Regions from separate parts of the Kribbella polygonati genome, predicted to be linked through region 1. Evidence: riboswitches for the same ligand, from Rfam matches in the RefSeq annotation. Region 1 holds a riboswitch; each other region holds the start of a gene.
What was found. Region 1 has a riboswitch for cobalamin ahead of ACQHIV_RS19425 (CbtB domain-containing protein). Riboswitches for the same ligand answer to the same signal wherever they lie in the genome.
Positions count from the first base shown of each region.

Region 2: linked by a shared signal. The riboswitch ahead of ACQHIV_RS27165 (ABC transporter substrate-binding protein) and the one ahead of ACQHIV_RS19425 (CbtB domain-containing protein) in region 1 are both predicted to bind cobalamin.
Region 3: linked by a shared signal. The riboswitch ahead of ACQHIV_RS13310 (magnesium chelatase subunit D family protein) and the one ahead of ACQHIV_RS19425 (CbtB domain-containing protein) in region 1 are both predicted to bind cobalamin.

Region 1 is NZ_CP190129.1:4,080,464-4,088,431, forward strand. It holds gene ACQHIV_RS19405 (DUF222 domain-containing protein) at 1,678-3,270, opposite strand; gene ACQHIV_RS19410 ((2Fe-2S)-binding protein) at 3,352-4,029, opposite strand; gene ACQHIV_RS19415 (hypothetical protein) at 4,026-4,160, opposite strand; gene ACQHIV_RS19420 (CbtA family protein) at 4,157-4,954, opposite strand; gene ACQHIV_RS19425 (CbtB domain-containing protein) at 4,956-5,159, opposite strand; adenosylcobalamin (AdoCbl) riboswitch at 5,209-5,298, opposite strand; gene ACQHIV_RS19430 (methylenetetrahydrofolate reductase) at 5,333-6,253, opposite strand; gene ACQHIV_RS19435 (metal ABC transporter permease) at 6,250-7,071, opposite strand; gene ACQHIV_RS19440 (metal ABC transporter ATP-binding protein) at 7,068-7,859, opposite strand; gene ACQHIV_RS19445 (metal ABC transporter solute-binding protein, Zn/Mn family) at 7,856-7,968, opposite strand, start outside.
Region 2 is NZ_CP190129.1:5,740,782-5,748,749, forward strand. It holds gene ACQHIV_RS27130 (CHAD domain-containing protein) at 1-169, opposite strand, end outside; gene ACQHIV_RS27135 (hypothetical protein) at 190-330, opposite strand; gene ACQHIV_RS27140 (methyltransferase) at 327-1,127, opposite strand; partial or broken gene ACQHIV_RS27145 (GntR family transcriptional regulator) at 1,156-1,425, shown strand; gene ACQHIV_RS27150 (PLP-dependent aminotransferase family protein) at 2,317-3,321, shown strand; gene ACQHIV_RS27155 (FecCD family ABC transporter permease) at 3,314-4,261, opposite strand; gene ACQHIV_RS27160 (FecCD family ABC transporter permease) at 4,258-5,226, opposite strand; gene ACQHIV_RS27165 (ABC transporter substrate-binding protein) at 5,223-6,239, opposite strand; cobalamin riboswitch at 6,267-6,450, opposite strand; gene ACQHIV_RS27170 (hypothetical protein) at 6,459-7,421, opposite strand; gene ACQHIV_RS27175 (MFS transporter) at 7,435-7,968, opposite strand, start outside.
Region 3 is NZ_CP190129.1:2,768,819-2,776,786, reverse strand. It holds gene cobN (cobaltochelatase subunit CobN) at 1-226, shown strand, start outside; gene surE (5'/3'-nucleotidase SurE) at 239-994, shown strand; gene ACQHIV_RS13315 (alpha/beta fold hydrolase) at 1,002-1,868, shown strand; cobalamin riboswitch at 1,852-2,007, shown strand; gene ACQHIV_RS13310 (magnesium chelatase subunit D family protein) at 2,075-4,411, shown strand; gene cobO (cob(I)yrinic acid a,c-diamide adenosyltransferase) at 4,413-5,027, shown strand; gene ACQHIV_RS13300 (cobyrinate a,c-diamide synthase) at 5,021-6,382, shown strand; gene bluB (5,6-dimethylbenzimidazole synthase) at 6,379-7,731, shown strand; gene ACQHIV_RS13290 (LolA family protein) at 7,843-7,968, shown strand, end outside.

The DNA.
Region 1 (7,968 bases):
GAGTACAGGCGCAAGCCCCGGAAAGCCGCGGGTACGGCGAGGCACGGCGACAAAGTGCGTACGGCCAATACGACGGGGCCGCCGGCACGGCTGGTGTCTCGTACTACCGGTGCGGCGGATACCCCGCATGCTGCACGTCCCGCGAATACAGCGGATGCGGCGTGCACCACGAGTACAGCGGGCGCCACCACTGCCACGGGTATGCCGCGTACGACGGGCACCACGCGGGCGCAGCGGGTACCACGGGTACAGCCGACGGCGCAGGAACCCGCGAGTACGACGACGGTCACGCGCACCACAGGCACGGCAGTGACTCGCCGTCGGTGCCGTGGGCAGGGGGCGATGCGGCCGGCGCAGGACGAGAGGGTCCGCAAGTACGGCAGCCTCGTGTCTCGCAGGTACTGGGACAAGCGGACGCCGCGAGTGCGAGCCCTGCGCGTACTGCGAGCAGCGCGCATACCGCAGACGGCGCGCACAGCAGGTCGCGCGAGCGCAAGCACTACGGGTGTACGGCAGTTGCCTCGCCGTCGAGTACGGCGGGGCAGCTGCAGCAGGTGTCTCACATCCCGCAGGCACCGCGGATACGGCGAGCACGGAGAGTACGGCCAGCGCCGCGAGTACCGCGAGTAGCACGCGCGCCCGGGGTACGACGTGTGCGGCACGTCGCACGAGTACCACGGATGCGGCGGGCGCCGCGTGTACGGCGGGCCGCGAACACCGCGGGTACAACGGGGCGCGGATACGGCCGGTGCCGCACGTACGGCGGGCGCGGCACGTACGGCGGGCGCGGCACGCACCGCGCGCACGTCGGATGCCGCGAGCACGGCAGGGACGCTGGGTATGGCGGGAAATTGGGTACGCCGGACGGGTGGGTGGCGGGGACGGTGGGCGCGGAACGTGCTGTGAGTGCTGCAGGTGCAGTGCGGAGGTTGATTACGAGGGTGCCGTGGTCGCGGTCGGCATGGAGGGCCTCTCTGCGGTGGCCGACTGGCCGCGTTGGTGGGGCGCGTGGTGATGCGGTCGGGTCCGCCTTGCAGAGGCTGGCGTCCAGCGCAGGCACGCGTATGACGTGACGGCAGGCGGAGGTGGATTGCTCCGGGGTTCAGGTGGTCGAGCGGGTGGCCGTGGTGGTCTCACGGCCGCCGGATGTTGAAGCCATTCGTGTGCGCCAAGCCGGATGGTCTGAGAACCGTGAGCGGAGGAAGGCTGTGGGTCCGGACCACAGGGAGGTCTGGGAGGTCCGGGAGATCCGGGGTCCGGGAGGTCCGGGGTCCGGGAGGTCCGGGGTCCGGGAGGTCCGGGAGGTCCGGGGTCCGGGAGGTCCGGGGTCCGGGAGGTCCGGGGTCCGGAAGTGCCCCGGTCCCGAAGTGCCGGCGGTCAGGAGGTCCGAGGGCTCGGCGGTCCCGAAGTGCCCCCGCCGGTCCGGAGGTCCCCAGGTCCCGGAGTCCCGGAGTCCCTAGATCCGGAGGTCCGGAGGTCCTGCGGTTCCGAAGTCCCGGCGGTCCCGAAGTCCCGGCGGTCCCGAAGTCCCCGGGCCTGGGCCCGGGGTCGGAGGGAGACGGAGCTCCGGGAGCGGGGCGTCTGGTCGGTGGGGGCGTGTTGGATTCGTCGGGGCAGGGGTTGGTGGGTACCCGCGTCCGACGGTTGACGGCGTGATCCTCGATCTGGCGCCGGGGGTTAGATCGTGGCGAAGGGGGGTGGGCCGGTGGCGGGGGTGGTGGGGGTAGTGGTGGGGGTAGTGGTGGGGGTAGTGGTGGGGGTAGTGGTGGGGGTAGTGGTGGGGGTAGTGGAGGTGGTAGTGGAGGTGGTGGGGGTAGTGGAGGTGGTGGGGGTAGTGGAGGTGGTGGAGGTGGTGGGGAGTTGGTCTCCCCAGACGGCGAAGCGGGTTGCGGCGGTGAGGGTTGCTTCGTCGGCTTTCCAGCGGGTGGTTTGTGGGGCGGGCAGGGGTGGGTTGCCCCACGGGTTGGCTGGTGACTTGTGGGGGTGGGCTGGGGTTGCGGGTGCGGCGCTCGGTGGGTCGGGTATGTCGGGGGGTTCGTGCGGTGCGGGGGCGGCGGATGGTTGTTGGGTGCTGTAGACGGTGGTTGGGTTGGCCCAGGTGGGGCGGGCCACCTGGACCTTGCCGTCGGTGATGGTGATGCGCCAGCGGCCGTTGTGCAGGTCCACGTGATGACGGCGGCACAAGAGGGTCAGGTTGTCGATGGCCGTGCGGCCGCCGTCCAGCCAAGAGGTCAGGTGGTGGGCGTCGCACATGACCGGGGGTGCGGCGCAGACGACGCAGCTTCGGTCGCGGGCGATGAGGGCGTGGCGGATGTGTCGGGTGACGAGGCGTTCGCGGCGGCCGACGTCGAGGGGTTCGGAGTTGGAGCCGAGGACGAGGGGGATGACGTTCGCGTCGCAGGCCAGGCGGCGGATGGTGGCGGCGGACAAGTCGTCGCCGTAGACGGTTTGGCCGGTCGCGTGCGCGGTCGCCGACCTCAGGTCGTCCAGGTCGATCGTCACGGTGATGTTCGCCTTCGCGCCGTGGCCCGCGGTGTCGGTGTCCCACGCATTCGACGCCACCGTCAACGCGGCGGTCAGCGCGTCGGCCTGACGCTTGTCCCGCGGACGCGGGTCATGCTCACCGTCGAAGGTCTTGTGCGGACGGGCACCAGCATGCACGATCGCGCGCAGCAGTTCGGCGTTCTCGTTGGCCAGGTAGCCGCGGAACTTCACCCCGTTCTCCGCGGCACTCAACGTCAACGACTCGCGCTCGTACGCCTTCTGTTCCGCGGGCTCGGGGCCGTCCGCGTCGATCCGGTCACACAGGTGCTTGGCGGCGGTGCGGAGTTCTTGCGGGGTGTGGGTGGGGACGAGGCCGACCAGTTGGTGCTCGGTGACGTCGAGGGTTTCGACCGGGACGCGGTCGCGGACGCGTTCGAGTTCGGTGATGATCGCGGCCGCGTGACCGGTCTGCACCTGGTGGACCGTGCCGTCGGCCGACACGACACCGTCGGCGAGGGCGGTGTTCACGGCTTGGTACTTGGGCAGGGCACGGGCCAGGCGGACGTCGCGCCAGACTTCCGTGCGGTCGCGGCGGTGGCGCAGGGTCAGGAGTTCGACGGTGTCGCGGGCGCCGACTTCCTCGGGCAGGCCGTCGGCCTCGCAGCGGGCGATGAGTTGCAACTCGACGGATCGCAGGCGGACGATCTCGGCACGGACCTCATCCAGGGCAGGCAGCACCTCATGGTTGCTGATAGCAACCACTGTCCGTCCGCCGAGAATGTCCATGCCGATGACTGTAGCTGGCGGTTCCGACAGTTTTCAAAGCCGGGAACCCCTTATTTTCAAGGGAAATAGTTATCCACAGATTTAGGACTTGTTGAGGACGCAATCGCCGCAGAGAGGGCCGTTGTGATCGGGAGCGGCGCGGTAGATGAGGCAGCAGCTGCGGCGGCGGAAGGGGTTGGAGGTGTGGGCGTCGCGAAGGGGTGGGACGTCCAGCAGGGCGGTGGCGACGGCGCGGGCGCGGGTGGCGAGGGTGGGGGCGGCGTTTGATAGGGCGGTGGCGGCGCCGTTGACGGCTGAGGCGACGTTGCCTACCAGGATGTGGTCCGAGAGGTCGAAAGCCTGGGCGATCGCGGGCAGCGGGCCGTCGAAGAGTTCGTGGTGCAGGTCTCCCCCGGCCGGTGGGATTGGGGGTAGGGAGAGGGGGAAGGTGCCGCCGAGGACGGGTTGCCAGTGGAGTTGGTCGAGGGTGAGGTTCGGGACGCGGTCCTCGAGTACGACGGCGGCGAGGGCTGGGGAGATGAGGCGGGCGACCATGCCCAAGTGGGTGACCGAGGCGGCGACGCGGGGTTCGATCGCGGCAGGGTCCTGGCCGCTGGCGGCACCTAGGTAGGCCCGGGTCCGGGCGATGCGGTCCGCCAGGATCGCAGGATTGTCGACGAGCTCCACGAGCCGGCGCCAGGGCGGCGCCGGCGCCGGGTTCGCATGCTGCTGGACGGCGAAGAACGGGCCCAGGTCGGCGATGCGGGCGAGGAGGCTCACGCCGCGACCTGGACTGGAGTGCGGAACAGGCGGTCGGCGAGTGGAGCGAAGACGGTGCCGAGTACGCCCCAGAGCAGGTGCTGGACGGCGAAGAACGGGCCCAGGTCGGCGATGCGGGCGAGGAGAGTCACACCGCGACCTGGACGGGAGTGCGGAGCAGACGGTCGGCGAGTGGGGCGAAGACGGTGCCGATTACGCCCCAGAGCAGGAGTTGTGCGCCGACGGAGTACAGGCGGAACGCGTAGAGGCGGTCCGCGTCGAAGCCGGGGTAGACGATTGTGCCGTGGGAGTCGGTCAGCGGCAACGGGGTCTCGGTTGCGTGCCGGCCGTACTCCTGGACGTTCGCGGCGAGGTGGCCGAGGGATGGCAGGACGGCCATCACGGCGCCGATCAGTACGACGTACGCCGCCAGCGCCAGGAGGGTGGCGTTCCAGTTGCCGAAGCGGGGGCGCAGGAGCTTGCCCAGGGCAACGGCGGCGATCAGGAAGAGGAGCGAGCAGACGACCATGACCAGGTACAGGTTGGCACGGGTTCGGATGGTTTCCTCGTGGCCGATCGCGGGCGGGTTCGCGGGGTACTTGAGGAACGGTACGAAGTAGAACCCGAGGAAACCGCCCGCGGCGATCAGCATCGCCAACGTCCGCGGGCGGATCCGGCCGACGCGGCCGAGGCAGATCGTGTACGCGACCGCGAACACGGCGCCCATGGCGACCCCGAACAGGATCATGCCGACGCCCAGTCCGACGTTCGCCTGGAGCGTCCGGCTGAACAGGTCGGGCTCGGGCGGCTGGTCGGCGTCGCGGCCGGATTCGTACGCGATCGCGGCCTGGATCTGGGGTTCGGCGAAGATCCGGGCGAAACCGAACGCGGCCAGGCCGCCCGCTCCGCCGGCCAGCAGGCCGCGGAGGATCAGTTTGCGCTCCACCTCAGTGGCAGGGGAAGCCGAGGAAGTGCCGCGCGTCGTGCACGAACTCGTGGACGTGCATGTCCTTGCCGAAGATCGAGTACGCGCCCTGGTCGACGCCGATGAAGTAGTACGCAAGGAATGCCAGGAACGCCGTACCGACAAGCCACAGCACGGCCTTCGACACCGGAAGAACAACCGTCGTCGACGCAGACAGATTACTCACGTGAGAGCCTCCTTCAGGGGATCGTGCGTCCCGCTACCAGTGGAGCGTCGTGACGGCGAAGTATCTGACTTACCGGACCATGTCCGGCTCACAGTGGCGCGACCGTGCCGAATTCTCATCGGCTTCCTTGCGCCGTCACTGACAGGGAGCGTACGGACCGCACCCCCGGCCAGTCAACCGACGAAGGTCCGCAACTCCTTGACCAGCTCGACACTGGCGTCGTTCTCGATCCGCCGCGTCGACACGCTCTCGACGTTGAACCCGAACGGGATCCCACGGTCCCGGCAGTACGTCGACAGGGTACGGGCGATCTCGACGCAGTGCGCGTACGAGTCCGCGACCGGATCCACCGAATGCACCAGCTCGTTGCGGAGCCACCGTGGTACGCGGACGCCGAGCCAGGCAAGGAACTCCAGCGTCTTCACCGAGCCGCAGATCGACAGCGTGAACACGATCGGCACCGGCTCGACGCTCTCGGCGCGGCACAGATAGAGGTAGTCCGACGCCAGGTCCATCGCCGCGCCGACGTCGTAGATGATCTGCGTCACGAAGAACGAGCAACCGCTGCGCTGTTTCCGGAGCAGCCGCTGGTGCTCGTCCAGGCGGGACGAGTGCCGCTCGGGGATGGTCACGCCGCCGAGCGGCAGCGCCGACCCGGAGCGCTGCCACAGGTCGTACGCGGCCGGCAGCGTCGTCCGTACGTCGGCCGAGCTCGTCGGCGCGCCGACCATCACGGTGCCGAGCCGGTCCGAGGTACGCCGGACCCAGGAGTCCAGCTCGGCCGCGGTGTACTTGCCGACCGAGCGGTACACGATCGCCGGCCGGTCCCACCAGGACAGGTGGTCGGCGAGGAAGTCCGCCGGGTCCATCGTCGGGCTGAACGGGAACGGGCGCTGCTCCGGGATCCGCTCCGCCTCGTCGTCGATGTCGTAGAGGATCAGCGCGTCGATGTCGAGCTGCTCGAGCCGGGTCCGCGTCACCGCGGTGAAGCGTTCGAGCGCGTCCGGGGCGATCGACCGCCGCGGCGGCGTCATCCCGTACAGCAACAACTCCGTACCGCGCCCGTTCCCCAGCAATGCCGACAGATCGTTCACCGGGCCAGCTTAAAGGAGGACACCAGCCGGCACCCGAGGTAGACGAGGAACGAGATCGTCGTGATGTACGGGCTGATCGGCACCGAACTCCCTGCGGACAAGAGGATTCCGCCGACCGACGCGGTGACGGCGAACGCGACGCTGAGCAGCGGTACGACGATCGGCGACGACGAGACTCGCAGCGCCGCCGCGGCCGGGGTGACCAGCAGCGAGAGCACGAGCAGCGCCCCGACGATCTGTACCGAGACCGCGACCGCGAGGCCGAGCAGGATCATGAAGACGATCGACAGCACGCCGACCGGAACCCCGCGCCCGGCCGCGACCTCGGCGTCGGTGCTTGCGAAGAGCAACGGTCTCCACACCAGCACCAACCCGGCCACGACCAGCACCGAGATCGCGATCAGCGAGGTGATCTGCGGCGTGTCGATCGCCACGATCTGCCCGGTCAGCAGGCCGAACTTGTTCGCCGCCCGCCCGTGGTACAGCCCGAGGCACAGGATGCCGAGCCCGAGACCGAACGGCATCAGTACGGCGGTCACCGAGTTCCGGTCCCGCGCCCGCGCACCCAGTACGCCGATCAGCAGCGCCGCGACCAGCGATCCGGCGAGCGCCCCGGTGACCACGCCGGCGCCGAACAGCAGCCCGGCCGCCGCGCCGGCGAACGACAGCTCGCTGACGCCGTGCACCGCGAACGCCATGTCGCGCGTCATCACGAACACCCCGATCAGCCCGCCGACGACGCCGAGCGCGACGCACGCGATGATCGAGTTCCGCAGCAGCGGCAGCAGTTCGGCGTACCCGGAGAAGTCGAAGATCATCGGGCACCGACCGGTTCGTGCTGCTGCTCGGGGACGCCCGCGACCAGGATCCGCCCGTTGTGCCGGATCACCTCGACCTGCGCGTCGTACAGCTCGCTCAGTACGTCGGTGGTCAGCACCTCGTCCGGCGTACCGGTCCGGAACCGCCGGTTGGCGATGTACAGCACCCGGTCGACCTGGTCCAGGATCGGGTTGATGTCGTGCGTGACGAACAGTACGCCGAGGTCGAGCCGGCGGCGGGCGTCGTCGACGAGGTCGCTGACGAGCCGTTGATGCGGCAGATCCAGCGACAGCAACGGCTCGTCGCACAGCAGCAACCGCGGGTCGGCCGCCAGCGCCTGCGCGATCCGCAGCCGTTGCTGCTCGCCGCCCGACAACGACGACAACGGGGTCGACGCGTAGGCCTCGGCGCCGACCGACGACAGCAGCTGGTTCACCCGCTGCCGGCGGCGCCGCGACGGGATCGGCACGCCCCACCGGTGCCCGTCCACGCCGAGCGCGACCAGGTCCCGGCCCCGCAGCGGTACGCCGTCGTCGGCCGGCCGTTGCTGCGGGACGTACCCGATCCGCCGGTCCCCGCGACGGACCGGCGTACCGAGGAACGTCGCCGTACCGGCCCGGAGCCGGGTCTGCCCGAGGATCGCCTTGAGCAGGCTGGACTTCCCGGACCCGTTGGCGCCCAGTACGGCGATCAGCTCGCCGCTGTGCACCTCGAGGTCGAGGCCGTCCCAGAGCGTGCGGGCCCCGAAGCCGAGCGCGGCCTGCTCCAGGGTCAGTACGACGCTCATCGCCCGAGCGCGGCGCCGACCGCGTCGAGGTTCGCGGTCATCCAGCCGATGTAGTCCTTGCCGCTCGGGAGCGTCTCGGTGACCGGCACCACCGGGATGTTGTTCTGCT
Region 2 (7,968 bases), 1.7 Mb from region 1:
TGTGCGCGGCCAGGTCGAAGTCGGCGGTGTCGTAGTACACCGCCTCCAGGTCGAGCTCGACCGGCTGCGCGACGCTCGCGACACCGGGGAGTTCGTGCAGCGCCGGCACGATCGCGTCCTCGCCGACGTCGTACTTCGTCTCGATCTCGAGCTGCTCGGTCCGCGCCATCCTCCTTGTTTACCAGGCGTTCATGAACTGGCCCTGAGATCGTCCACCAATCGTTGTAGATCCCGATCGGTGACGCCGCCGACGGTCGGGCGGAGCTGGCGGCGCTGGTTGCGGTTCAGGGCCCGGCAGACCGCTGCGATCAGGATCAGGAAGCCGATCATGTCCGCCCCACTCCCTTGAAGAACGCGTAGTGGAAGGTGCCGCCGGGTGCGGCGGACTTCTCCAGGTCGGCGATGCCGGCGGCCCACTCAGCGGCCGTCAGCAGGCCGGCGGCGATCGCGCGTTCGCGGACCGACTCGACCATCGCGATGAAGGTTTTGCGGGTGAACCCGTCGACGAGGTGCGGGAGGTTCTGGTCGGCGTACACAGTGCGGGGCTCGACCTGTACGTCGTCGTACCCGGCCTGCTCGAGCAGCGGTTGGAGGCGGCGGCCGATCAGCGAGTCGCCGCCCACCGCGGCCTGGAGGTCGACGAGGCAGTCGACGACGGCCTGGGCGCGGGGGCTGGGCGGATGGAAGAACGCTGAGCCGTGGTCGCCCTCGATGACGGTGATGGTCCCGCCGGGCTTGAGCAGGCGGCGGAGACGGGTGAGGGCGTCGACCGGGTCGGCGAGGTGTTCGAGGACGAAGCAGACGAAGACGTGGTCGAACTTCTCGTCCGGCAGTTCGTGCAGGTCCGCGTGCCGCCAGTCGACCACGGCGTACGGCGCGTGCTCGGCGACCCGGGCCTTCGCCTGGGCGAGCGAGGCCTCGGAGATGTCGATCGCGACCAGGTCGATGCCCGGGCTGCGGGTGACGAGCTGGACGGTCTGCGCGCCGACGCCGCAGCCCGCCTCGAGGACGCGGCTGCCGGCCGGGTACGTCGTACCGCCGTGCAGGAGGTCGGCAAGCGTGCCGGCCTGGTCGGTGAGCCGGCGGGTCTCCGCCGGGGTGTAGCCGTGGACGTAGTCGGTTCCCATACCTCCACGGTCGCGCGACAATGGTCCAGTGAACAGGTCCAATCCGGCACCAAGTGGCCGGTCCAAAGGCGGCGCCGACTTCCTCCAGCTCGACCCGTCCGAGGCACCGGCCGGCGGACTCGCCGACTGGCTCACCGAGCGGTTGCGCGCCGCCATCTCCAGCGGGCAACTCGCCACCGGCACCCGCCTGCCCGCAACCCGCACGCTCGCCGCCGACCTGGGCATCTCCCGAGGCGTCGTCACCGAGTCCTACCAACGCCTCACCGAAGACGGCCAAGTAGTCGGCCGCGGCCGCTCCGGCACCATCGTCGTCGCCGCACCCCTCGCCAACCGCTCGATCGGGTTCGGCCGCCTGGGCCTACGGCGAGCTGACACCACCACGGCCCACCCGCCCGGCACCCCGCGCGAAGCGGGTGGAACACGCGAAGCGAGTGGAACCGCCGAGGCAGGTCGATCAGGTCTAGCGCGCGGAGCCGGCGGTGCGGGCGGCCAGGGCCAAGCCGTCGGTGCGGGTGCGCTGGGTGGAGCAGGCGGTGGGGGTGCGCTGGGTGGAGCAGGCCGAGCCGGTGTGCCGGGCGGGCCCGGTCAGTTGCGCGGGGCGGGTGCGCTGGGCGGAGCGGGCGCGCTTGGTCGAGCGCGCGGAGCAGGCGGAGCCGGTGCGCCCGGCGGCGCGAGCGGAGCAGGTCGGCCCGGCGAAGCCGGCGTGCCGGGCGGCGCGGGTGCGCTGGGTCGAGCACGCGGGGCCGGCGTGCCTAGCGGAGCAGATGTGCCCGACGGAACAGGCGCACTGGGCGAGGCCGTCGTGCCGGGCGAGGCTGGCCGACTGGGCGGTGCGGGTGCGCTGGGCGGAGCGGGCGGAGCCGGTGTGCCGGGCGGGGTCGGTCAGTTGCGCGGGGCGGGTGCGCTGGGCGGAGCGAGCGGAGCCGGTGCGGTGGGTGGACCAGGCGCGCTGGGTGGAGCCGGTGCGGTGGGTGGAGCCGGTGGGTCGGGCGGAGTGGTTGCGGTGGGGGGAGACGGTGGGTCGGGTGGAGTGGGGGCGGTGGGTGGAGCGGGGGCGCGGGGTGGGGTGGATGGTGGGGGTTGGGCTGGGGATGATGTTGGGATTTTTGACAAGTTGCGGGGGGCTTGGGCTCGGGTGGATTTGACGCCGGGGGTGCCGGATTTGGCGGCGTTTCCGCGGGGGGCTTGGTTGCGGGCTGAGCGGGCGGTGTTGGGTGGGCTGGGGGCGGCTGAGTTCGGGTACGGCGATCCCGCGGGGACGCCGGTGCTCCGGCGGGCGGTGGCAGGGTGGTTGGCGCGGTACCGGGGGATCGCGGCCGACCCGGAGGACGTGATCGTGGTCGCGGGGGTCGCACAGGCGATCGCGATCGTGGCGCAACTGCTCGGCCGGCACGGCGTCCACGAGATCGCCGTCGAGGACCCGGGCTCGCTCGGCTCCCGGCAGCACCTGCAGAACTGGGGCATGCGCACCCCACCCGTCCCGGTCGACGACCGCGGCCTCCAGGTCGACGTACTGCGGAAATCCGAGGCCGCCGTGGTGATGGCGACCCCGGCGCACCACTTCCCGACCGGCGTGGTTCTCGACGGCGAACGCCGCCGTGAACTCGTCCGATGGGCCACCGACGGCGGCCTGATCCTCGAGGACGACTACGACGCCGAACACCGCTACGACCGCCCGCCGGTCCCGGCACTCCGCGCGATGCTCCCGGACCAGGTGTTCTACGTCGGCAGCGTCTCCAAGCTGCTCGCCCCCGCGCTCCGGATCGGCTGGATGCTCGCGCCCCCGCAGTACAAGGAGGAAGTGATCGCCCGCAAACGCCTCGCGGACCTCGGCAACGCGGCCCTCCCGCAACTGACGCTCGCGCACCTGATGGAGTCCGGCGAACTCGAACGCCAGCTCCGTCTGCTGCGCCGCCGCCACCGCACCCGCCGCGACGCGATGGTCGCCGCGATCCGCACCCACTTGCCCACAGCAACAATCCACGGCGCCGCCGCCGGCCTGCACCTGACGATCACCTTCGACGAGGCCGACGACGTCGCGCTGGCCGCGGCCGCCCTGGACGCAGGCGTGAAGTGCCACCCACTGTCGTGGCACTGCCAACTCCCGCACGCCCCCGGTCTCGTCCTCGGGTACGCCGCCCGCACCCCGACCGAGATCGCCGACGCGATCGCCACCATCGCGAAGGTCACCTAGAACGAGTCAACAGATACAGCAGGTACGGCGCCCCGAGAAACGCGGTCACCACCCCCACCGGCAGCACCGTCGGCGCGACCACCGTCCGCGCCAGCAGGTCCGACGCGACCACCAGCAACGCCCCGATCGCCCCCGGCACCACCAGCCCGGGCCGGCGAACCAGCCGCCGAGCCAACTGCGGCGCCACCAACGCCACGAACCCCACCGGCCCGGCCGCCGCCGTCGCGAACGCGGCAAGCCCGACCCCGAGCGCGATCAACGCCCCACGCGCCAGCTCGACCCGCCCACCGAGCGCCCGCGCCACGTCGTCGCCGAGCTCCAGCACCCGCAACTGCCGTGTCAGCACCACCGCCGCAGGCACCCCCACCACCAACGTGGTCCCGATCAGTACGACGTGCGTCCACGACCTCCCCGCGAGACTCCCGGCCAGCCACATCGACGCGCTCTTCGCCGTGTAGATGTCCGCGAGCGTCAGCAGGTACGCCGTCAACGACCCGACGATCGCCGTCACCCCGACGCCGACCAGCACGAGCCGATTCCCCGACATCCCGTTCCGGTACGCCAGCAGGTACACACTGATTGCCGCCAGCAACGATCCGGTCAGCGCCCCGAGCGGAACCCAGCCGCTGCCGATCATAGTGATGACCAGTACGGCGGCCAACGCGGCCCCGGCGTTCACACCGATCAAGTCCGGGCTGACCAGCGGATTCCGGGCGAGCCGCTGGAAGATCGCGCCAGAGATCGCGAATGCCGCCCCGACCCCGATCCCGGTCAGCACCCGGGGCAGCCGATTGTCGACGACCACGTCGTACGTGATCAGGGTCCCGTGCCCGGACAAGGTCCGCAGTACCTCGGCGATCGACAGCGTGTAGTCGCCGTGGGTCAGGGCATAGGCCCCGACGAGGACAGTCAGCACCGATGCGACCACGCCGACCTTCATGACGCGGCCGTTCGGCGGACGAGGGCGATGAACAGCGGCGCACCGATCAGCGCGGTGAAGATCCCGACCTGTAACTCGGCCGGGCGTACGACAACCCGCCCGACGATGTCGGCGAGCAGCAGTACGACGGGCGCGAGCAGCATCGAGCACGGCAGGATCCGGCGCTGGTCCGGCCCCACGACGAGCCGCGCGACATGCGGTACGGCGAGCCCGAGGAAGCCGATCGGCCCCGCGATGGCGGTCGCCGTACCGGCCAGCACAACCACCGCGAGACCGGCCAGTACCCGCACCAGCAACACCCGGGTGCCGAGCGCCTGCGCGAGGTCGTCGCCGAGCGCGAGCTGGTTCAGCGACCGCCCGAGCACCAACGCCAGAATGATGCCGACAGCAACGAACGGCGCCGCCTGGGCGACAATCCGGACGTCCGCCAGCGACAACGACCCGACTACCCAGAAGCGGTACTCATTCAGCGTCGACAGGTCCGTCAGCGTCGCCGCCGACGTGATCGAACCGAGCAGCGCGGAGATCGCCGCACCGGCCAGCGCGAGCTTCAGGGGCGTCGTACCGCCGACCGCGCCGACCAGGTAGACGGCCACTGTCGTCACCAGCGCCCCGCCCATCGCGAACCAGACGTACCCGGTCAGGCTGTGGATGCCGAACAGCCCGATCGCCGCGACCACCGCGACCGCGGCGCCGGCGTTCACGCCGAGGATGCCGGGGTCGGCCAACGGGTTCCGGGTGACGCCCTGCATCAGCGCCCCGGACAGCCCGAGCGCGGCGCCGACCAGCACCCCCGCGACGGTCCGCGGCAGCCGCAGGTACCGGACCACGCGGTCGGTGTCGCTGCCGCTGAAGTCCACCAGCGCCCGGTACACCTCGCCCGGCCCGATCCAGCGGTCGCCGACGCACAAGGACAGCACGACGACGACTGCCAGCACCGCGACCAGACCGGCCGCGCGCTTCACTTGACCAGGTCGGGATGCAGGATGTGGCCGAGGTTCTCGGTGCTGTACGCGCCGCGGACGCCGGCCGAGTGGTTCGCGAACAGCCACGGTACGACGTGCTTGGAGCGGACCGCCTTCAGATTCGCGAACGCCGGATTGTCCAGGATCTTCCGCACGTCCGGCTGCGAGGCCGCGGGCGTCAGCGAGGCGTCGCAGCACCCGCTGATCAGCACGTAGTCGGGGTCCCGCTTGATGAACTCCTCGACGCTGATCTGCACGTTCCGCTTCGAGGTCAGGTCGGCGAACGCGTTCACGCCGCCCGCCTGCCGGATCAGCACCGTGCCGAAGTCCGGTCCGCCGGACACGGTCATCCCGCCGCCCTCCAGCCCCGGCCGGACGATCGCCACGGTCGGCCGCGGCGCATCCTTCACCGCGGCAGCGACCGTGGCGATCCGCTTCCGCTGATCGGCGATCACCTGCTCCGCGCGGTCCGAGACGCCGAACAGCCGACCGAGGTCGCGCAGGTCGGCGTACACGTTGTCCATCGAGACCGTCGCCGGGTCGATCGCCTCGTCGCCCTTGCCGTCCGCGGTCGGGCAGAGCGGGCTGAAGATCCAGGTCTGTACGCCGAGGTCGGCCAGGCTCTTGCGGCTGCCGAAGCTCGCGTCGCTCCCGGCGGCGCTGAACACGTCGTTGAACCCGGACAGCACGAAGTCCGGGTGCAGGCTGAGCAGTTCCTCGCGGCTCGGCAGGTTCTTGAAGTACTTCGCCTTCGACTGCGCGGCGGCGTACTCCGGCAGCACCTGCGAGTCGAGGTACGCCGTACCGACCAAGCGGTCCGAGATACCCAGCGCGTGGGCCATTTCGATCGCCGGCTGGTACGCCGCGAACACCCGCTTGGGCGGGCCGTCGACGGACACGTCGATCCCGCAGTTCTTCACCGTGGTGGCCCCGGGACTCTCCGCGGCGGACGGCGCGCAGCCGGCCAGCAGGGTCAACGACAGGGCGACAGCAAGCACACGTACGACGGCCATGAACGGACCGCTCCTCCAGCACCTCGTGGACGGGTCAGCGCCGTGGCCGGTCTCCTGGCTGACGGGTACCGCGTCCACCGGCCTGACCTTCCCAGCCGCACGCGGCCAGTGGTCCCCTCACGGGTACGACAGGTGCACATCCCGATCACAGTGGCGAGGGCCGCGCCGGTACTTCACCGGCTTCCCGAACACCACGGCGCGGTCACCATAGCACCCGGCTCAGTGCGTGTAGAGCGACGACAACGCGAGCGCGAACTGGGTCATCAGGTCCGGGTTGATCGCGCGCGCCGGCAGCGGGACCAGGTCGACGAGCTTGTCGTCGCCGACCCGGATCGTGGTCCGGCCGGTCGCGGTGTCGATGTACCCCTCGTCGCCGAGCGGGATCGACTGCGAGGTCGAGGCGTTCCGGAGCGGGGCCATCAACGCCTTCGCGTCCGGCTCCCGGCGGACCGTCGAGTACAGCACGCTCGTCGCGGTGATCCAGCCGCAGACCGGGTCGCCGACGAGGGTCTCGCCGTCGCGGCGGGCCGTCGCGGGCACACCCATCACCTGCGCGGCCGCGTCCGACCCGCGATCGCACTCCGGCCGGGTGATCTCCAGCGCGGGCGCGGGCAGGTTCGGCGCCTGCCGGGCGACCTCCTGCCCGAGTACGACGTACTTCGCGAGCGTGGCCTGCGGACCGGAGAGCTTGTACAGCCGGCCGTCGAGCAGGAACACCAGGAACTGGCTCGTCCCGTACCCGCCCTGGCCGACGTGCGCGGTCACGGCCGGCTCGCGCCCGTGCGCGGCGTACGCCTTCCGCGCCGCCGCGAGCGTCGCGGCGGTTGCCTGCAGCACCGAGACCCCGATCCGCAGCACCGGCCCGTTCGCCGCCGTACTCAGGGTCAGTTGGCAGACGTCGTACGACGGTATGTCGATCTCGGCCGGCGGGTTCTGGCGTTCGATCTTCACCACCGGTACGGCGAGCGTGGTCCGGACCAACGTCTCGTCGATCGTGGTGCACAGCGTCTCGACGGGCGTCGCCGACGCGGTCGGCGACGGCGTGTCCGACGGCGTCGCGGACGGGGTGTCGAACCCGCTCACCGACACCAGCGGCGCCACACTCGGCGCGGTCTCCTGCCCGTGACCACCACACCCCGCGAGCAGTACGACGGCCAGCCCGGCGGCGATCAGAGTACGCATGGTGACTGAGACTCTATCCGGCGCCGCGGAGTTGCCTTTCGCGGACGGCGTGTTCGTCGGTGCGGGCGTCGTACCGCCAGAACTCGCGCAGCCAGACCGAGGTCGCGATCACGCCGGCGACGCACATGATGCCGCCGCTGACGATCGCGGTGCGGACCGTGGTCAGGTCGGCGACCAGGCCGGAGCGGGCCTGACCGCCGAGCGGGCCGAGCGAGTACCCGAGCATCTCGATCCCGGCCAGCCGGCCGCGCATCTCGTCCGGGATGGTCTGGTTCCAGATCACCGAGCGGAACAGCACCGACACCATGTCGCAAGCACCGGCCAGCGCGAAGAACCCGATCGCGAACCAGATATTCGGCGCCAACCCGGCGATCCCGACCGCGGCGCCCCAGCCCATCGTCGCGAGTACGACCGCCCGCCCCTGGTGGTGGACGTGTTTCGCCCAGCCGCTGGTGAGCGAGGCGCACATCGCCCCGATCGCCTCCGCGCTGTACAGCAGCCCGAGCAGCCGCGGCTCCTTCAGTACGGCGGTCGCGAACGCCGGGAA
Region 3 (7,968 bases), 1.3 Mb from region 1:
CGTGGTCGACGACTGGATGTACGAGTCGCTGACCAGCGAGTACGTCGCGGATCCGGAGATGGCGGAGTTCTTCCGGAAGTCGAACCCGTGGGCCCGGCACGGGATCGCGGAACGGCTGCTCGAGGCCGCGCAACGCGGGCTGTGGGCGGAGCCGACCGACGAGGCGCTGGAGACGCTGCGGAGCGCGGTCCTTGAGACGGAGGGTGACATCGAGGACCGCGCCTGATTGGGTGAACGTATGCCTCGAGTGCTCATCACCAACGACGACGGTTACCTCGCCCCTGGGATTCGAGCGCTCGCGCCGGCGATCGCCGCGCTCGGGTACGACGTCCAGGTGGTCGCGCCGCTGCTGGACGAGAGCGGCGTCGGCTCGGCCCGCCCCGGGATGGTCGGCCGGCCGATCCGGACCGTGTCCGACGAGGAGAACGGTGTCACGTACGTCGGCATCGAGGGGACGCCCGCGGGCGCGGTCGCGCTGGCGTGCCTCGGCGCGCTCGGGCCGGCGCCCGACCTGGTGCTGTCCGGGATCAACTGCGGGCTGAACATCGGCGTCTCGATCTTCCACTCCGGCACCGTCGCGGCGGCACTCACCGCGTCCGGCTACGGTACGTCGGCGGTTGCCGTCAGCCTCGACTCGGACGACCCGCGGTACTGGCCGACGGCCGCGACCGTCGCGGGCGAGGCGCTCGGCTGGATCGAGTCCGAGCCGGCCGGTACGGTCCTGACGATCAACGTGCCGGACCGCCCGCTGGAGCAGCTGGCCGGCGTACGGCACGCGTCGCTCGGCCCGGCGAAACGCTCCCGTCTGGTCGGCACCACCGCCCCCACCGGCGAGCCGATGATCGCGCTCGAACCGCCCCGCCCGAACCCGATCCCCGGCACCGACGAGGCCCTGCTGGCCGCGGGATTCGTCACCGTCACCCCGATCGTCGGCATCCGCGAGGTCCGCGACGACACCGCCGCCACCGCCCTCGCCAAACGCCTCACCCGGTGAGGCACGGATGAAGCTCAGCACCGCGGAGTACGGCGCCCCGGACGCCCCGCCGCTGCTCTTCGTCCACGGCCACGGCGGCGGCTACCACTACCAGCGCTGCCAGGCCGACCTGCTCGCGCACGAGCTGCGGCTGATCGCGCCGGACCAGCGCGGCGTACTGCGGACCCCGCTGCCGCCCGGCGAGACCGTGAGCCTCGACCTGCTGATCGCGGACTTCGAGGAGCTGCGCGCCGAGCTGGGGATCGAACGCTGGACGATCCTCGGTCACTCGGCCGGCGGCAACTACGCGGTCGAGTACGCGATCCGGCACCCGGACGCGGTGAACGCGGTGATCTTCGACTGCCCGTGCTGGGACTTCGACGCGAACGACCGTCATCGGCTGCCGATCTTCGCCCGGTTGTACGACGAGCTCGGCGACACCGAGGCGGCGCGGCGGTGCCGCGAGCTGGCCGCCGTACCGCGCCGACTGACGCCGGCCGACGGCTCGGTCGAGCTGGCGTTCGGGCTGGGGGAGCGGTTCCAGGAGCTGTCGTTCCACGATCCGTCGCGGCGGGCCGAGTTCTTCGCGCTCGGCGAGCAGGGCGGGTTCAGCGACGAGGAATGGGCGCGCGGGAACAGCCACCTGGTCACGCTCGACGAGCTGTACACCTCGAAGCTCGACCGGCTCGCGCTGATGCCGCAGCCAAGTCTGCTGATCGAGGGCGTGGACGACCTGGCCACCGACCCCGTGTCCGTCCGGACCTATCGGGAGACGGTTCCGCGCGGGCGCACCGTCACGTTCGAGCGGTCCGGACACTTCCCGCACTTCGAAGAAGCGGTTCGGTACGCCGCGGTGGTGCGGGCCTTTGTCCTGGAGGTCACACAGCGCGGGTGACAGCTCCGTGGCATGATCGGGGCGACGGTTGTGGAGGAACACCGGTGTGAGTCCGGGGCGGTCCCGCCACTGTGACCAGGTCTGCGCGGTTTCGACAGCGCCTGGAAGCCAGGACATCCGCTGCCGTCCGCCGGACCCGCACGTGCGGTCCCGGCGTACCAGCCGTAGCGGGCGTGGACACCCGCTCGACGAAAGGGCGACCGCCGATGCGGGCTGCAGTGCCGAATTCCTTCCCCTTCACCGCGGTCGTCGGAATGGACGAACTCCAGCTCGCGCTGGTGCTGGCTGCGATCTCGCCGGCGATCGGCGGAGTGCTGATCCGCGGCGAGAAGGGTACGGCGAAGTCGACCGCGGTACGGGCGCTGACGGAGATCCTCCCGCCGGTGGACGTCGTACCTGGGTGCCGCTTCTCGTGCGACCCGGAGCGGCCGGATCCCACCTGCCCCGATGGCCCCCACGCGGGGGCGTCCGCCGGCGTGCAGGAGTCGGGCGGCTCCGCGATCGCTGAGCGCGCCGCGGGTGGGCGGGTTGTGCGTCCCGCGCGGTTGGTGGAGTTGCCGGTCGGGGCCACCGAGGACCGGGTGCTCGGGTCGTTGCACCTGGAGAAGGCGCTGGCGGAAGGTGTTACGGCGTACGAGCCTGGGTTGCTGGCGGCCGCACACCGTGGGCTGCTGTACGTCGACGAGGTCAACCTGCTGCACGACCACCTGGTCGACGTACTGCTGGACGCCGCCGCGATGGGGCGGGCGACCGTGGAGCGGGACGGGGTGTCGGTGACGCATCCGGCGCGGTTCGTGCTGGTCGGGACGATGAACCCGGAGGAGGGCGAGCTGCGGCCGCAGCTGCTCGACCGGTTCGGGCTGACCGTGGACGTGGTCGCGAGCCGGGATCCGGCGGTACGGGTCGAGGTGATGCGGGCGCGGCTCGGGTACGAGGCGGACCCGGACGGGTTCGTGGCGCGGTACGACGGGGCGCAGCGGGAGCTCGCGGAGCGGATCGTGAAGGCGCGGGACCTGCTGTCCGAGGTGATCCTGACCGACGCGGCGCTGCGGCAGATCGCGGAGATCTGCGCGTCGTTCGACGTGGACGGGATGCGCGCGGATCTCGTCACCGCGCGTACGGCGGTGGCGCACGCGGCCTGGTCTGGTCGTACGGTCGTCGAGGTCGAGGACGTCCGCGCCGCCGCCAGACTCGCCCTCCCACACCGCCGCCGCCGAAACCCCTTCGACACCCCCGGCCTCGACCACGACCAACTGGAAGAAGCCATCAACAACAGCACCCCACCCGAGGAAGACCCCGACGGCCCGCCCGACCCCGACGGCCCACACGGCCCACACGGCCCCGACGGGCCTGGCGGACCTGGCGGGCCTGGCGGTCCCGGCCAGGATGCGCAGGCCGGCGACGCCGGCCCGAACACAACGGCCGACGACCGCGCGCAGCGCGACGCGGCCGCGGGGCCGAACAACCGCGCGGCGGACGCCGGCGCGCCCACGGGGCGTGGGGCGGCGGGCGAGACTGCCGAGCTGGGCGCGCGCGACCGCGCGGCGGACGACGGCGCGCCAGCGGGGCGTGGGACGGCGGGGCGTGGGACGGCAGGGCGTGGGACGGCAGGGCGTGGGACGGCAGGGCGTGGGACGGCAGAGCGGGGGACGGCAGAGCGGGGGACGGCAGGGAGCGGGCCGGCGGACGGCGATGCGGCCGGCGGGGCGGATGAGGGTGAGGTTGTCGGGAGCGCGGCGCCGTACAAGGCTCGGTTGTTGAGGGTTTCTGCTGCTGGGGCCGGGGTGGCTGGGCGGCGGTCTCGGGCCTTGACCGAGGTGGGGCGGGTTGTGGGGGAGCGGGCGCGGGTCGGGCGGGAGGCGGGGCGGCCGCATGTGTTGGGCACGGTGCGGAGTGCGGCGCCGTACCAGAAAGTTCGTGGCCGGACCGGGCCCGGGCTGATGGTGCGGGCGGACGACGTACGGCTCGCCGTCCGCGAAGGACGCGAAGGCAACCTCGTACTGTTCTGCGTCGACGCGTCCGGTTCGATGGGAACGAAGAAGCGCATGGTCGAGGTGAAGACCGCGATCGTCTCGCTCCTGCTGGACGCGTATCAGCGCCGCGACACCGTCGGTCTCGTCACCTTCGCCGGCCCCGCCGCCACCGTGGCACTCCCGCCGACAGGCAGCGTCGAGACCGCCGTACGGCGCCTCGAGACCCTCCCCACCGGCGGCCGGACCCCGCTCGCCGAAGGCCTCCTGCGGGCCGCCGACGTGCTGCGGATCGCCGCCGTCCGCGACCCCCGACGGCGCCCGCTCCTGGTGCTCGTCACCGACGGCCGCGCGACGTACGGCGACCATGCGTTCGCCCGCGCCCGCCAGGCGGCCGGCCAGCTCGCCCAGCGCGGGATCGCCACCGTCGTGGTCGACTGCGAACCGCGCCGCGGCGTCCGGCTCGGCCTGGCCGCGGAGCTGGCCGCCGACCTCGGCGCGGAGTACCTCGACCTCGGGGACGTTGCCGCCGGCAACCTCATCCGGACGGTCACCGAGCGGAAGGCGGCCTGAGATGCCGAAGGGACAGCCGGCCGCCGTACCGGACGACGGCCTCACCACCCGGCAGCGCCGCAACCGCCCGCTGCTGATGGTGCACACCGGCGAGATGAAGGGGAAGTCGACCGCCGCGTTCGGGATGGCGCTGCGGGCCTGGAACCAGGGCTGGAACATCGGGGTCTTCCAGTTCGTGAAGAGCGCGAAGTGGAAGGTCGGCGAGGAGACCGCGTTCAAGGCGCTCGGCGAACTGCACGAGTCGACCGGGCAGGGCGGGCCGGTCGAGTGGCACAAGATGGGCGAGGGCTGGAGCTGGTCGCGCAAGGCCGGCACCGAGGAGGACCACGCCGCCGACGCGCTCGAGGGCTGGCGCGAGATCCAGCGCCGGCTGGCCGCGGAGACGCACGACCTGTACGTGCTGGACGAGTTCACGTACCCGATGAAGTGGGGCTGGATCGACGTCGACGAGGTCGTCGGCACGCTGACCGCGCGGCCGGGACACCAGTACGTCGTGATCACCGGCCGGGACGCGCATCCGACGCTGCTCGCGGCCGCGGATCTCGCCGCCGAGATGACGAAGCTGAAGCACCCGATGGACACCGGCCAGAAGGGCCAGAAGGGCATCGAGTGGTGATCCCGCGGGTGGTGGTCGCCGCGCCGTCGTCGGGCGCCGGGAAGACGACGGTCGCGGTCGGCTTGATGGCGGCGCTGCGGCGGGCCGGGCTGGTGGTGGCCGGGTTCAAGGTCGGGCCGGACTACATCGATCCCGGCTTCCATGCGCTCGCCACCGGGCGGCCGGGGCGGAACCTCGATCCGATGCTGTCGGGGGAGGAGCGCATTGCGCCGCTGTTCGCGCATGGCTCGGCCGGTGCGGACCTGGCGGTCGTCGAGGGCGTGATGGGGCTGTACGACGGTACGCTCGGGACGGACGGTTTCTCGTCCACCGCGCATGTCGCGAAGCTCCTCCAGGCGCCGGTGATCCTGGTGGTGGACGCGTCGGCGGCCGGGCGCAGCGTCGGGGCGGTGGTGCAGGGGTTTGTTGCCTACGACACCGAAGTACGCATCGTCGGCGTCATCCTCAACAAGGTCGGCTCCGACCGCCACGAGGCCGAAGTACGCGCCGGTGTCGCACCCACCGGCGTACCTGTCCTGGGCGTCCTGCGCCGGGACACGCGTCTGACCGTCCCCAGCCGCCACCTGGGCCTGATCCCCGCCACCGAACAACAGACCCAAGCCCGGGACGCGGTAGCCGCCGCAGCAGAACTGGTCCACCAAGGCGTAGACCTCCAAGCTGTAGCAGCAGCCGCCCATGCAGCCCCTCAGCAACAAGCCACCCCGTGGAACCCACCAACCACAGTTCCGGGCCGACGTCCGGTGATTGCTGTCGCGGGTGGTCCGGTCTTCTCCTTCCACTACACCGAGACGACCGAGCTCCTGACCGCGGCAGGCGCCGAGGTGGTGACCTTCGACCCGCTGGTGGACAAGTTGCCGGAAGCAACCGCCGGACTGTACCTGGGCGGCGGTTTCCCCGAACTGCACGCCGAGTCCCTGGCCGCGAACGTCGGGCTCCGTGAGCAGGTGGCGACCGCGGTGACGGACGGGCTTCCGGTGATCGCGGAGTGCGCCGGGTTGCTGTACCTCTGCCGCGAACTCGACGGCCACGAGATGACCGGCGTACTCCCCGCAACCGCGACCATGACGCCCCGGCTCACCCTCGGCTACCGTACGGCGGTCGCCGCCACCACGACCGCGTTCTTCGACGAGGGCCGCCGGGTCCGCGGCCACGAGTTCCACCGCACCGCGATCACGCTCGACACGAACCGCGGCGACCGGCCGCCGGTCGACGTACGGCCCGCCTGGCACCTTCCCGGCGGCGTGGAAGGCCTCACGCGTCCGCACGTGCACGCGTCGTACCTGCACCTGCACTGGACCGCCACCCCGGACGTCCCGGCCCGCTTCGTCGCCGCCGCCCGCGAGTACGCCGGATGAGCCTCGTCGTCGGAGTGGGCCTCCGATCCGGTACGCCGTACGCCGAACTCGCCGCCGCCGTCGAAGCCGCCGTCCAGGACCTCCCCGGGGAGATCCGCCTGCTCGTCACCCTGACCGGCCGCGAATCCGAACCCGCCCTCCAGCAACTGGCGAACGACCTCCACGTGGAGCTGCGCACCTTCACTGCGGCCGAGCTCTCCAGCCAGCCCGCCCCGACTCCCAGCCGCCAGGTCGCCGACCTGAAGAACACCCCCAGCGTCGCCGAAGCCGCAGTACTGGCCACCGGCGCCGAACTCCTGCTCCCGAAGCAAAAGACCCACAACACAACGGTCTCGGTAGGTCGTCGCGCTCCGGCCGGCGGTTACGAGAAGCAGGACCGCGAGGTCGTTCAGCGGGTGATCGCGGAGCGTCGGGACGTACGACGGGGATTCCTGGACGTGCCGATCGACGTGGACGCACTCATGCGCGTGCTGGAGGCAGCGCATCGGGCGCCGAGTGTGGGGCTCAGCCAGCCGTGGGACTTTCTGCTGATCCGCGACGTCGCGACCCGGCGGAAGGTGCACGAGCTGGCGGCCCGGCAACGCGACGCGTTCGCGCGATCCCTTCCGGAGCAGCGTCGGCAGAAGTTCGATGGCCTGAAGATCGAGGCGATCCTCGACACCCCGCTGAACATCGCGGTCACCTGCGACCCGGGCCGCGGCGGCCGGCACGTACTCGGCCGGCACGCCGACCCGCGCACCACCTGGTTCTCCGCCGCGATCGCGATCCAGAACCTCTGGCTCGCCGCCCGCGCGGAGGGCATCGGCGTCGGCTGGGTCTCGTTCTTCGGCCCGGACGAGGTCGCCGACGTACTGGGCCTCCCGCCCCACATCGAGCTGGTCGGCTACCTCTGCGTCGGGTACGTCGACCAGTTCGCCCCGGCGCCCGAACTGATCCGATTCGGCTGGGCCGAACGCCGCCCGCTCTCCTGGGCGATCCACCACGACACCTGGGGCCACCGCGACACCTCGATCGTCGACGACGCCGGCCACGCGGCCCGGAACGCCGTACGCGCAACCGGCCAACGCATCCACGTGATCATCGGCGGCGACCCCACAGACCTGCACCACCAGGAGTCCCTGGTCATCGATCTCGGACCCACCAGACCCGACCACGACTTCGGCGTCCTGTGGCGCCCCGCCCGCACCCCCGAGGAAGCCGAAGAATACGGCGTAGAGATCGCCCGCGACCTAGCCCTGCAAGGCGCCGGCCACCTCGACGTACAACTGGCGGCAGACGAGCCCAGGGCGAAAGCACTGGCCGAGGGGCTCAGAACAGGCGCGGCGGCGTGCGGTCTGACGTACTCCTGAGACGTTTCTGAGGCCGGCGTACTACCAGGGTCGTACATGGGTCTCACTCTTTCGGGTGAACCTGCCCCGAGGGGCCTTGGTTCCGTCGGCGGGCGGTGCGAGGCTGTATCCATGGGCGTAGCGCAGCGCAACAGACGATGGTTGGTTCCGGTCACGGCGGTCGCCGTGGTGGCGGGAGTGGGGGCACTTGGTCCGGTGGTCGCGGACGCCTCGCCGAAGCTGCCGAGTATCACCGCG